Linked DNA regions of Symmachiella macrocystis. The main gene of each other region encodes a partner of the protein of the gene in region 2 in a complex. Links are inferred from orthologs where the notes say so. Each region holds a gene or a part of one and is shown on either strand. Other genes may lie near its edges.

Region 1 (2,980 bases), on a different replicon or contig from region 2:
TCCGTGTTGCTCGTCGGTTTTGCCTACGTCTGGAAACGGGGCGACTTGGATTGGGTCCGGGCCGTGGCACAAGAAATCCAAGAAAAGGCCAAGCAGGACGGTCCGCCGGTTCCCGCGCCACTCCCCATCGAGCAACGTGAACCCGCTCCTGTTGCGTAGTCCCGCGCGTCTCGTTTGTCTTTGCGAATTCCCTTCCTGATCAGGCAACCCGCCACGATGAATGCCACAGAAATTCATAAGCAACTTGTTGAGAAATTCGGCGACAAAATCATCGCCGTCGACGCCGACGCTCTCGACCCCTGGATTGAAGTCGCCCCCGACGCGATTGTGGAAGTCAGCACATATTTACGAGACGCAAGCGAACTGCGATTCGACGGGCTGAACAATCTGAGTGGCGTGGACTACTTTGAACCGGACGAAAAGAAGGCAGCGAAGTTCGAACACGAGCCGCACCTAGAAGTCGTCTACCATCTATACAGTTACACGCACAAGCATTTTTTGACGGTCAAAGTCAAACTCCCCCGTTGGCAAAACGACCAGCAAGGACAATTGCCGGAAGTGCCCTCGGTGACCGGCGTGTGGGGCATCGCCGATTGGCACGAACGAGAAACCTACGACCTGATGGGTATCCACTTCAGTGGACACCCGAACTTGCGGCGAATTCTCTGCCCGGAAGATTGGGTCGGTCATGCGTTACGCAAAGATTACGACTTTCCGCTCGAGTACCACGGCGTTCGCAACTAATCCTCGCCAGCGGCTGGGCGGGAGCCTCGCTCTTACCAAGACCACATACGAACTCCGTGAGCAACTGCCGGCGGCACGGTTTAAATTCAAACGACAACACAGCACCGCGAGACCGCGATGAGCATTCAAGTAGAAGATCCCCGGGTCATTGAGTTTGACGTCCGTACTGACGAGATGTTGGTCAATATGGGGCCGCAACACCCCAGTACCCACGGCGTGTTGCGATTGTTATTGCGGACCGACGGTGAAGTCGTGCACGAAGTCACGCCGCACATCGGCTACCTGCATCGCTGCGCGGAGAAAATCGGCGAGAACCTGTCTCCCCCGCAATGGATTCCCTACACCGACCGGATGGACTATCTGGCCGGCATGAATATGAACCTGGGATTTGCGCTGGCGACCGAAAAACTCATCGGCATGGAAGTTCCTGAAAAAGCGATGACCCTGCGGGTGATGATTGCTGAATTGGGGCGCATCGCCAGCCACCTGGTCGGCATGGGCGCCTACGGCTTAGACCTGGGAAGTTTCAGCCCGTTTCTTTACGCGTTCCGCGAACGCGAGATCATTCTCGATTTGTTCGAAGAAGTCTGCGGTGCGCGGCTGACCTATAGCTACATCACCGTCGGCGGCGCCACGCATGACCTGCCGGCATCGATCAACATTCCGCCCGGACTGGCTTCGTTGACCGGCCGTGATCCGCACGAACATGTCTCCTGGATGGAGGCGACCGAAATGTTCCTGGATTGGTTGGAGCCGCGGATCCTCGAGTACCACACGCTGCTGACTGAAAACTCCATCTTCATCAAACGGACCGCTTCCATCGGCGAACTGTCGCGTGAAGACGCCATCAGCTACGGCTGTACCGGTCCGGTACTGCGGGGTAGTGGTGTTGATCACGATCTGCGTCGCGACGGCGAAAGCATCTACACCCGCATGTACGAAGGTTACGAGTACGAGATCCCGGTTGCCCCCTTTGCAAAGGCGCCGCCCGAAGCGGTCCTGGGCGACAACTGGTGCCGTTTTTACGTGCGGATGATGGAAGTCGTGCAATCGATCGGCCTGGTTCGCCAAGCAATCGCTAAATACCCCACAGCTGCCGGTGAGTACCGCGTGCCGTTTAAGTTGAACACCAAACTCCCCTCGGCCGAATGCTACTTGGAAACCGAATGCCCCCGCGGCCAGATGGGATTTCATCTCGTCGGCGACGGCAAAGCGGCACCACTTCGCGCACGGGCCAAAAGCTCTTGCTTCTGCAATCTGTCCGTGACCGCCGACCTCTGCCGCGGCTGCCTGCTAGCCGACATCCCATCGATTGTGGGTTCGTTGGACGTCGTGATGGGTGAGATCGACCGCTGAGTCGCACCTGCTGTCGCGCACTTTCTTGGCAATAATTTCTAAGTCGCAGTCAAACCCGGCAATCTGGCCAAGCTGCGCGGCAGCATTCGCCGTGTTTGACGGACTGCGCCTTGTCTAGGCTTCGAGCGGGCGCATCTATTCGCTATACTTTGCGGCGGATGTGGATTATCGATCTGCAGGCGATTCCGCCATTTTGGATAGAAGCGCGACCGCGAGAGATGTTGGGGACTGCCCTCAGTCTGATCGGTTCGTGTTGCTTGTCGCGGCGTGATTCATTAAACCACATCCACGCGGCTATTTTCCGTACATTGGTCGTTCCGCGCGGCGCGCAGTTTGATGCGCGTCGGCATCATAAAACGAAGACGAGACGGCGAAATTCATGGCTAAACAAAAAACCCTCCACGAAAAATTGACCGAACTGACCAGCAATTTGTGGTGGTCCTGGCAACCCGAAGTGGGCGAAATCTTTCGCAGCATCGACCCGATCCGTTGGTCAAAACTGGCACACAATCCTGTCATCTTGTTGCAGGAGTTTCCGCCCGAAAAGCTGGAACGCCGCGCGATGGAAATGGGCCTGAACACCAGGATTAACTGGGCGTACCGGCGTTGGGTACGTTATATGGAATCAACCGATGCCTGGGGTGCACGGCACGCCGGCGTGTTGGGACAACGGCCGGCCGCCTATTTCTCGGCCGAGTTCGGCCTGCATGAATCGCTGCCGATTTATTCCGGCGGACTTGGTGTGCTTTCAGGCGATCACCTGAAAAGCGCCTCCGACTTGGGTGTGCCGCTGGTCGGCGTGGGGCTGTTCTACGACGAAGGTTATTTCAACCAATACATCGACGATAACGGCTGGCAACAGGAATCGTATACCGAACTC
Region 2 (3,016 bases):
CCAAACGCAAATTTGCCAGGATTGTTTTGAGAGAGCAGCTGCCTTCTTCTATCTCATGCACAACGTCCCCGCTTTGAAAAATGCAGGTGTTACCCGGCTGGGCGGGGAGCGAGAACCACTCGATGTCATGGTCAATTCATCACGTCAAACCCCGAGGATTTCTTTTTCGCATTTTTAGTTGTCAAAATTACTTGAAATGTATAAGATGACGTTGTAGCGAAGGTGTATTTCCTGCCTGAGCGACACAAATGATCGGCTGTAAATCCTTATGAAGAAAACACTTGAGAGTCAGGATCGCGAGTTCCTTGAACGGTTGCAGCGACTCAGCTGCGGAACCGTGCAGGAGATTTGCAAAGAGTTGGGGGTGACGGCGACCGCCGTTCGCCACCGGCTGGTTCGACTACAGAGTTTGGGATTTGTCGGCCGTGATCTTGTCCGTGAAGGACGCGGTCGTCCGCATCACGTTTATCGCGTCACGCAGGCGGGACAACGTGAGTTGGGGGACAATTACGGTGATTTGGCGCTTGTGCTTTGGCGGGAATTGCAGTGCATCCCCGACGAAGCGGTCCGTGCCAAAGTCGAGTCGCGGATTCGCGACGCGATGGTTTCGCAATACGCACATGCGGTCAACAGTCCGCAGTTGAGAGATCGCTTTCAACAATTGGGTGAGGTCTTAGCGAAACGCGGATATGACGTCGAAGTTGATCAGTCGTCCGAGTTACCGGTACTCCGTGAAAATAACTGTCCGTATCAAGAATTGGCGGATAGCGATCGCGGGATTTGCGAGATGGAAGAAGAAGTTTTCGAAAAGGTTTTGGGAGTGCCGCTGCGGCTTTCCCAGTGTTTTTTAGATGGTCATTCCTGCTGCGAATTTGAGCCGGCTGAAATGGCTTCACCCCCTGTTAATGATGCAGCAGATTCTCGGTAGTCCCCATGGATTGCGATAGAGGATAGAGTTGCTAAAGTGGACATAATCGGTCGGCGGTTTGACAGTGAAGCCGACTTGTCCTGGCTGGACACAAATGCATTGTTCAAGCCACTTTAGTTCCGTAGACATTCGAAAGTAGACAACCTCAAATGCCCTGGATCGACGAACGCTTTGAAGAAAACGTTGTGGTCACTACGTTGGAACAAGGGATGAACTGGGCGCGGCAGTCCAGTATTTGGCCCATGACGTTTGGGTTGGCGTGTTGTGCTATCGAAATGATGGCCGCCGGAGCCAGCCGATTTGACTTGGATCGGTTTGGAGCGGGTGCGTTTCGCGCAACTCCGCGTCAAGCTGACCTGATGATCGTTGCCGGCACGGTGACCCACAAAATGGCCAGCCGTGTGCGTCGACTTTACGAACAAATGCCCGATCCCAAATACGTCATCGCCATGGGCGCATGCACGGTGGGGGGCGGCCCTTATTTCAAATATGGTTACCACGTGGTCAAGGGTGTCGATTTGGTTGTACCGGTCGACGTCTATGTCCCCGGGTGCCCTCCGCGTCCTGAGGCCTTGTTGGAAGGCCTGATGCGGGTGCAGGATAAAATCAAAGCCAAGCGTATTGCCAAAGGGGCAATCGATGAATTGCCGGTGCCGCACCACAGTGGCCAAGTGGCGATTCCAGAAGTTCTGGAAGTTTGATTCGCCGCGCCGCGAATCACGAGTGACGAACCTTGGTTTTAACCACCAGGGAGTTTTGAAACCGATAATGCTGAAAGGCAAGTTAGCGAATCCGGAATGACCAGTTTACTGAAAATTGAAGATCTGCGGGTCAGCGTTGATGGCACTCCCATTCTCAAGGGAGTCAATCTCGACATCCGCCAAGGCGAAGTCCATGCTTTAATGGGCCCCAACGGCTCGGGGAAAAGCACACTGGCGTTCGCATTGATGGGGCACCCCAAATACGAAATCACCGGAGGCACGGTTGAAATCGACGGCGTGAACCTAGTCGATTTGGATCCAAACGAACGAGCGCGACTCGGTTTGTTTCTGGCATTTCAATATCCGGTGACAATCCCCGGCGTCAAAGTGGCCGACTTTTTGCGGCATGCGGTGACCAACGTTCGGAATCCGGATCGCAAAGAAGGCGAAAATCTGATCCCGATGCGGGAGTTCCGTAAGGAACTGAAAGGCAAAATGGAAGAGTTGGGCATGGATCTGGAATTCGCCCGACGCTATTTGAACGACGGTTTCTCCGGCGGCGAAAAGAAACGGATGGAGATTCTGCAACTGGCGATGCTCAATCCCAAATTTGCGATTTTGGATGAAACCGATAGCGGTTTGGACAGCGATGCCGTTCGCGTTGTGAGCGAAGGCGTGGCTCGACTGTCCGGCAGCACCGAGATGGGTGTGTTGATCATTACGCACCACGAACGTTTATTGGAATTCAACACTCCGCAATTCACGCACGTGATGCTAGCGGGACGCATCGTCGAAACCGGCGACGCATCGTTGGCGGCCGAATTGCACAATCAAGGTTATGCCGGTGTCCGCGAGAGACATCCTGAGGCGGCTGCCGAAGAAGTCACTGAACAAGTTGCTGGCTGAATATCAAGTTGCTTCTAAACTCTCAGGCGATTTTGCAATTCTGTGTGTAACAGCTTTGCAAACCGGCGTAACCGGGTTTTGAAACGGGCTTAGAAAACCGCGTGAAGCTAACATCACGCTGGGAGCGATAACGACATGACGACCGAACTCGACACACAATCCACAGCAAAGCCCGACATCGGTGAATACCAATATGGATTTCACGATTCGGAAGAGGCCTACGTCTTCAAAAGCCGTAAAGGCTTAGATACGGAAATCGTCCGGCAAATCTCCGAGATGAAAAAAGAGCCGGAATGGATGCTCAATTTCCGTCTGCAAGCGCTGGAGACATTTTTCAACAAGCCGCAGCCGGAATGGGGCGGCGATCTGTCGCAGTTGGACTATCAGGACATTTATTACTATGTCCGCGCATCGGACCGTCCCGAAGGCAGTTGGGATGATGTTCCCGATGACATTCGTAAGACCTACGATCGCCTGGGAA
Region 3 (2,992 bases), on a different replicon or contig from region 2:
GACGGCCGCCGAGATCGCCGCACTGCTGACAGCCTTGCGGATGAAGGGCGAAGCTGTGGGTGAAATCGTCGGCGCGGCTCAAGCGATGCAGGAACGCGCCGTATCGGTTCCCAGCGACAAGACGGGATTGCTGGACACGTGCGGGACCGGGGGCGACAAATTACACACCTTCAATATCAGCACGGCGACGGCGATCGTCTCTGCGGCACTGGGGATCCCGGTTGCCAAGCACGGCAATCGCAGTGTGTCCAGTTCGAGCGGATCGGCGGACGTGTTAGAGGCCTTGGGCGTTAAAGTCGACGTTCCCGTGGCGACCGTCACAGAATGCCTGGATGAAATCGGCATCGGGTTTTGCTTCGCACCATTGATGCACGGAGCCATGAAACATGCCGCACCAATCCGCCGAACCTTGGGGTTTCCGACGATTTTCAATCTGCTGGGACCGCTGACCAATCCGGCCCGTGCTGAATTTCAACTGCTGGGGGCCAGTCGCAACGCGACCGCTGAGATCCTGGCGGCAGCTGTTGCCGAACTAAAGCGCTCGCGGGCCTTGGTGGTTTGTGGCAATGACGAATTGGACGAAGTCAGCCTGTGGGGCACCACCTTGGCCTGGGAAGTGCGCGGTACAGAGATTTCGCAGCATGAATGGTCAGCCGCATCGTTTGGTGTAGACGAATGTTCAGCGGCCGACCTACGTGTGGAATCGGCCGAGGAGAGTGCTCAGGTCATTCAGGAGATTTTCTCCGCAGAACCTGGGCCGCACCGCGATGTGGTGGTTGCCAACGCCGCCGCGGCATTGTTGGCCGTCGGCAGAACCGAGGATCCCATGGAAGCCGCCACAACAGCAGCAGAGGCGATTGACTCCCGCGCTGCGGAGTTGGTTTTGGCGAAACTGGTCGCCATGACCAATGCGAATTGACGTCCAAAAGTTGAGTCTCGTGGCGGGAATTCTATAATTCCAGGTACAGAGCGAGCATCAAGCCAGGAATAGGGCGAACAGTGCCACCAGCCAAGCCGATCGGCAACGAACACGGGTATTCCCGGAAATGAGAAGCGGCGCATGTGACTTGCAGCGGGACCTTCACGTCATATAATTCAAGGTGAACGACTTTTTCCTTAGTTGTGAGTCGGAAACAGCGAGACGGTTTTCAGATTTGACAGTTGGCGGCTTCCCCACGAGCCAAACTTGCGGGGAAGTGATGATAAATCGGAGTTTGTGATGCGTGAATGGTTTCGGAATATCTGGGTGGCGGTTTCAACCGTAGTCAGCGGGATGTGGGTTACGATGCGCACCATGCGTAAAACCTACGGCCGTCGAGCCTTTACGCAAGTTTACGAATACCCCGAAGTCCCGGTTCCCGTCAAAGCGCGATACCGCGGATTTCACCGCTTCGACCTGACAACCTGCATCGGCTGCGACAAATGCGCCGCTGCTTGTCCGGTGGATTGCATTTACATTGATAAAGTCAAAAGCCCCGTCGGCAAAGGTTTTCGGATCGACGGTTATACGATCGACTACACGAAATGCATGTTTTGTGCATTGTGTGTCGAACCTTGCCCGGTCGATTGTATCTTCATGGGGTCTAACCACGACTTGAGCAGTTACGGCCGCGACGGTTGCGTTGTGGATTATGCCAAGTTGCCATTGGAAGTGGCGTGGGGACAAACTACGCTGAATCCCACGGCCGTGGCGGAATCCAAAGTGCTCTCCGAACCGGTCTGGGTCAAAGGCGAACCGAGTCCGTTTGAACCGGCGGAATCATAGTCATTTGCGGGATACGCGTACTAACTTTCTTTCAAAACCCACTCGACGGAATCGCGACACAAAAATAACGATGGCTTTCAGGTTTTGAAGCTCATCTCTAAAACCGCTGCCTGTAACCAGCATGTTGGTCGTAGGACGACCCGCATGTCGGTCACAGCAGCCTATTTCATACAATTGGCCTCACCATGGATTCCACAACATTCGATGGGAAGCTCTTCACGGTGGAAGAGGCCCGCAAGACCTTGCCGTTAGTTCGCGCGATCGTCGGTGACATCGTACGCCAGGCGAAGGATGTTCGAGAGCGCCAAGAGCGTTTGAAGCGTCTGCATCATTCGCAGGTCAAACGGTCGCAAGAGAGCGACGCCGACAATCCTTATCGTGAGGAAGTCGAGCAGATCGAACAAGAACTGCGCCGCGATGAAGAAAAGTTGCAGGAGTACGTCGACGAACTGCTGGAACTCGGCGTTGAATTCAAAGATTTTGAACGCGGTCTAGTCGATTTCCCGCACGCGATGGACGGCCGGGTGGTTTACCTGTGCTGGCATCTGGGCGAAGAGGAACTCGCGTACTGGCACGAAGTGGACGCCGGATTCTCGGGGCGTCACTCACTTCTGGAAGACTCGCTGACGAGCGAGAAGCCGCTGGATACACAGGACGCGAGTGAATGAGGCATTCGCTCGAGTTTATCAAGCTATAAGAAATAACGATTCGGTAACGGTGCACCGACTCCCTGGATACCTAATAAGGCAATCGCAAGACAATGACGGATTTGGTCGGACACTTTTTGATGTTCACGCTGGTCGGCGTGATTTTTCTTCTAGCTCCGTTGCTCATCGGCCTTTTGGTTCGCCCCAATAAGCCGACAGATGAAAAAATCTCCGTCTACGAGTGCGGCGAACCGACCATCGGCACCAGTTATATTCAGTTCGACCTACGATTTTACGTGGTCGCATTGCTGTTTATTATCTTCGACGTCGAAGTCGCCTTCTTCTTTCCTTGGGCCATGATCTTCGGCGGCTCCATGCAGTTGGCCGATGCACAACTCGATCACCGCGCCGAACTGAGCGCCAAACTGCTCAACCAACCCGCAACTGCCGCGACGCACGAAATTTCGCGGCAAACCGCCATGGACATCGGCTTGCTGGGCGTTGGAGACATTCTCGTGTTCTTCTCCGTGTTGCTCGTCGGTTTTGCCTACGTCTGGAAACGGGGCGACTTGGATTGGGT

The links.
Region 1: the proteins of CA54_RS26195 (region 2) and CA54_RS07315 are in contact, whole or in part, in a cryo-EM structure (PDB 6KHJ), measured with the Thermosynechococcus vestitus proteins. The link is inferred for Symmachiella macrocystis from one-to-one orthologs. Residues at the interface, in WP_011056552.1 of Thermosynechococcus vestitus: Leu46, Met47, Tyr48, Thr50, Ala51, Cys52, Phe54, Ile55, Glu56, Ala58, Ala59, Ile61, Gly62, Ser63, Arg64, Phe65, Asn76, Pro78, Thr89, Thr91, Lys93, Met94, Ala97, Leu101, Met123, Phe124, Ser126, Asp127, Ser128, Tyr129; in WP_011057128.1 of Thermosynechococcus vestitus: Pro17, His18, His19, Pro20, Ser21, Met22, Val25, Arg27, Met29, Thr31, Ile38, Asp39, Cys40, Glu41, Pro42, Val43, Ile44, Gly45, Tyr46, Leu47, His48, Arg49, Gly50, Met51, Lys53, Ile54, Asn57, Arg58, Pro65, Tyr66.
Region 3: the proteins of CA54_RS26195 (region 2) and CA54_RS07295 are in contact, whole or in part, in a crystal structure (PDB 6I1P), measured with the Thermus thermophilus proteins. The link is inferred for Symmachiella macrocystis from one-to-one orthologs. Residues at the interface, in WP_096411117.1 of Thermus thermophilus: Ala56, Arg57, Asn58, Asp59, Arg62, Phe63, Ala110, Ser113, Ser114, Gly115, Gly116, Met117, Asn119, Gln125, Asn126, Asp134, Val135, Tyr136, Val137, Pro138, Gly139, Cys140, Arg143, Glu145, Ala146, Ile148, Tyr149, Ala150, Met152, Gln153; in WP_096411123.1 of Thermus thermophilus: Val22, Thr23, Val24, Pro25, Tyr26, Pro27, Val31, Ala32, Leu33, Phe37, Pro64, Ala65, Asn94, Met95, Leu96, Arg97, Cys98, Ile99, Phe100, Phe119, Glu120, Met121, Ala122, Asp123, Tyr124, Glu125, Tyr126, Asp128, Leu129, Lys144.

What each region holds. Positions count from the first base shown.
Region 1 is NZ_SJPP01000001.1:1,885,587-1,888,566, forward strand. It holds CA54_RS07315 (NADH-quinone oxidoreductase subunit D), read left to right. Parts: upstream 1-861; coding sequence 862-2,100; downstream 2,101-2,980. Other genes in the region: CA54_RS07305 (NADH-quinone oxidoreductase subunit A), read left to right, coding at 1-159; CA54_RS07310 (NADH-quinone oxidoreductase subunit C), read left to right, coding at 217-744; glgP (alpha-glucan family phosphorylase), read left to right, coding at 2,480-2,980.
Region 2 is NZ_SJPP01000003.1:701,160-704,175, reverse strand. Bases 102-2,853 are described here. They hold CA54_RS26195 (NADH-quinone oxidoreductase subunit B), read left to right. Parts: upstream 102-1,077; coding sequence 1,078-1,629; downstream 1,630-2,853. Other genes in these bases: sufB (Fe-S cluster assembly protein SufB), read left to right, coding at 2,671-2,853; sufC (Fe-S cluster assembly ATPase SufC), read left to right, coding at 1,726-2,535; CA54_RS26200 (helix-turn-helix transcriptional regulator), read left to right, coding at 269-928. In the rest of the region: more of sufB, read left to right, coding at 2,854-3,016. UniProt on the Escherichia coli protein: NDH-1 shuttles electrons from NADH, via FMN and iron-sulfur (Fe-S) centers, to quinones in the respiratory chain. The immediate electron acceptor for the enzyme in this species is ubiquinone.
Region 3 is NZ_SJPP01000001.1:1,882,651-1,885,642, forward strand. It holds CA54_RS07295 (NuoI/complex I 23 kDa subunit family protein), read left to right. Parts: upstream 1-1,219; coding sequence 1,220-1,765; downstream 1,766-2,992. Other genes in the region: trpD (anthranilate phosphoribosyltransferase), read left to right, coding at 1-919; CA54_RS07300 (DUF2203 domain-containing protein), read left to right, coding at 1,987-2,433; CA54_RS07305 (NADH-quinone oxidoreductase subunit A), read left to right, coding at 2,526-2,992. UniProt on the Escherichia coli protein: NDH-1 shuttles electrons from NADH, via FMN and iron-sulfur (Fe-S) centers, to quinones in the respiratory chain. The immediate electron acceptor for the enzyme in this species is believed to be ubiquinone.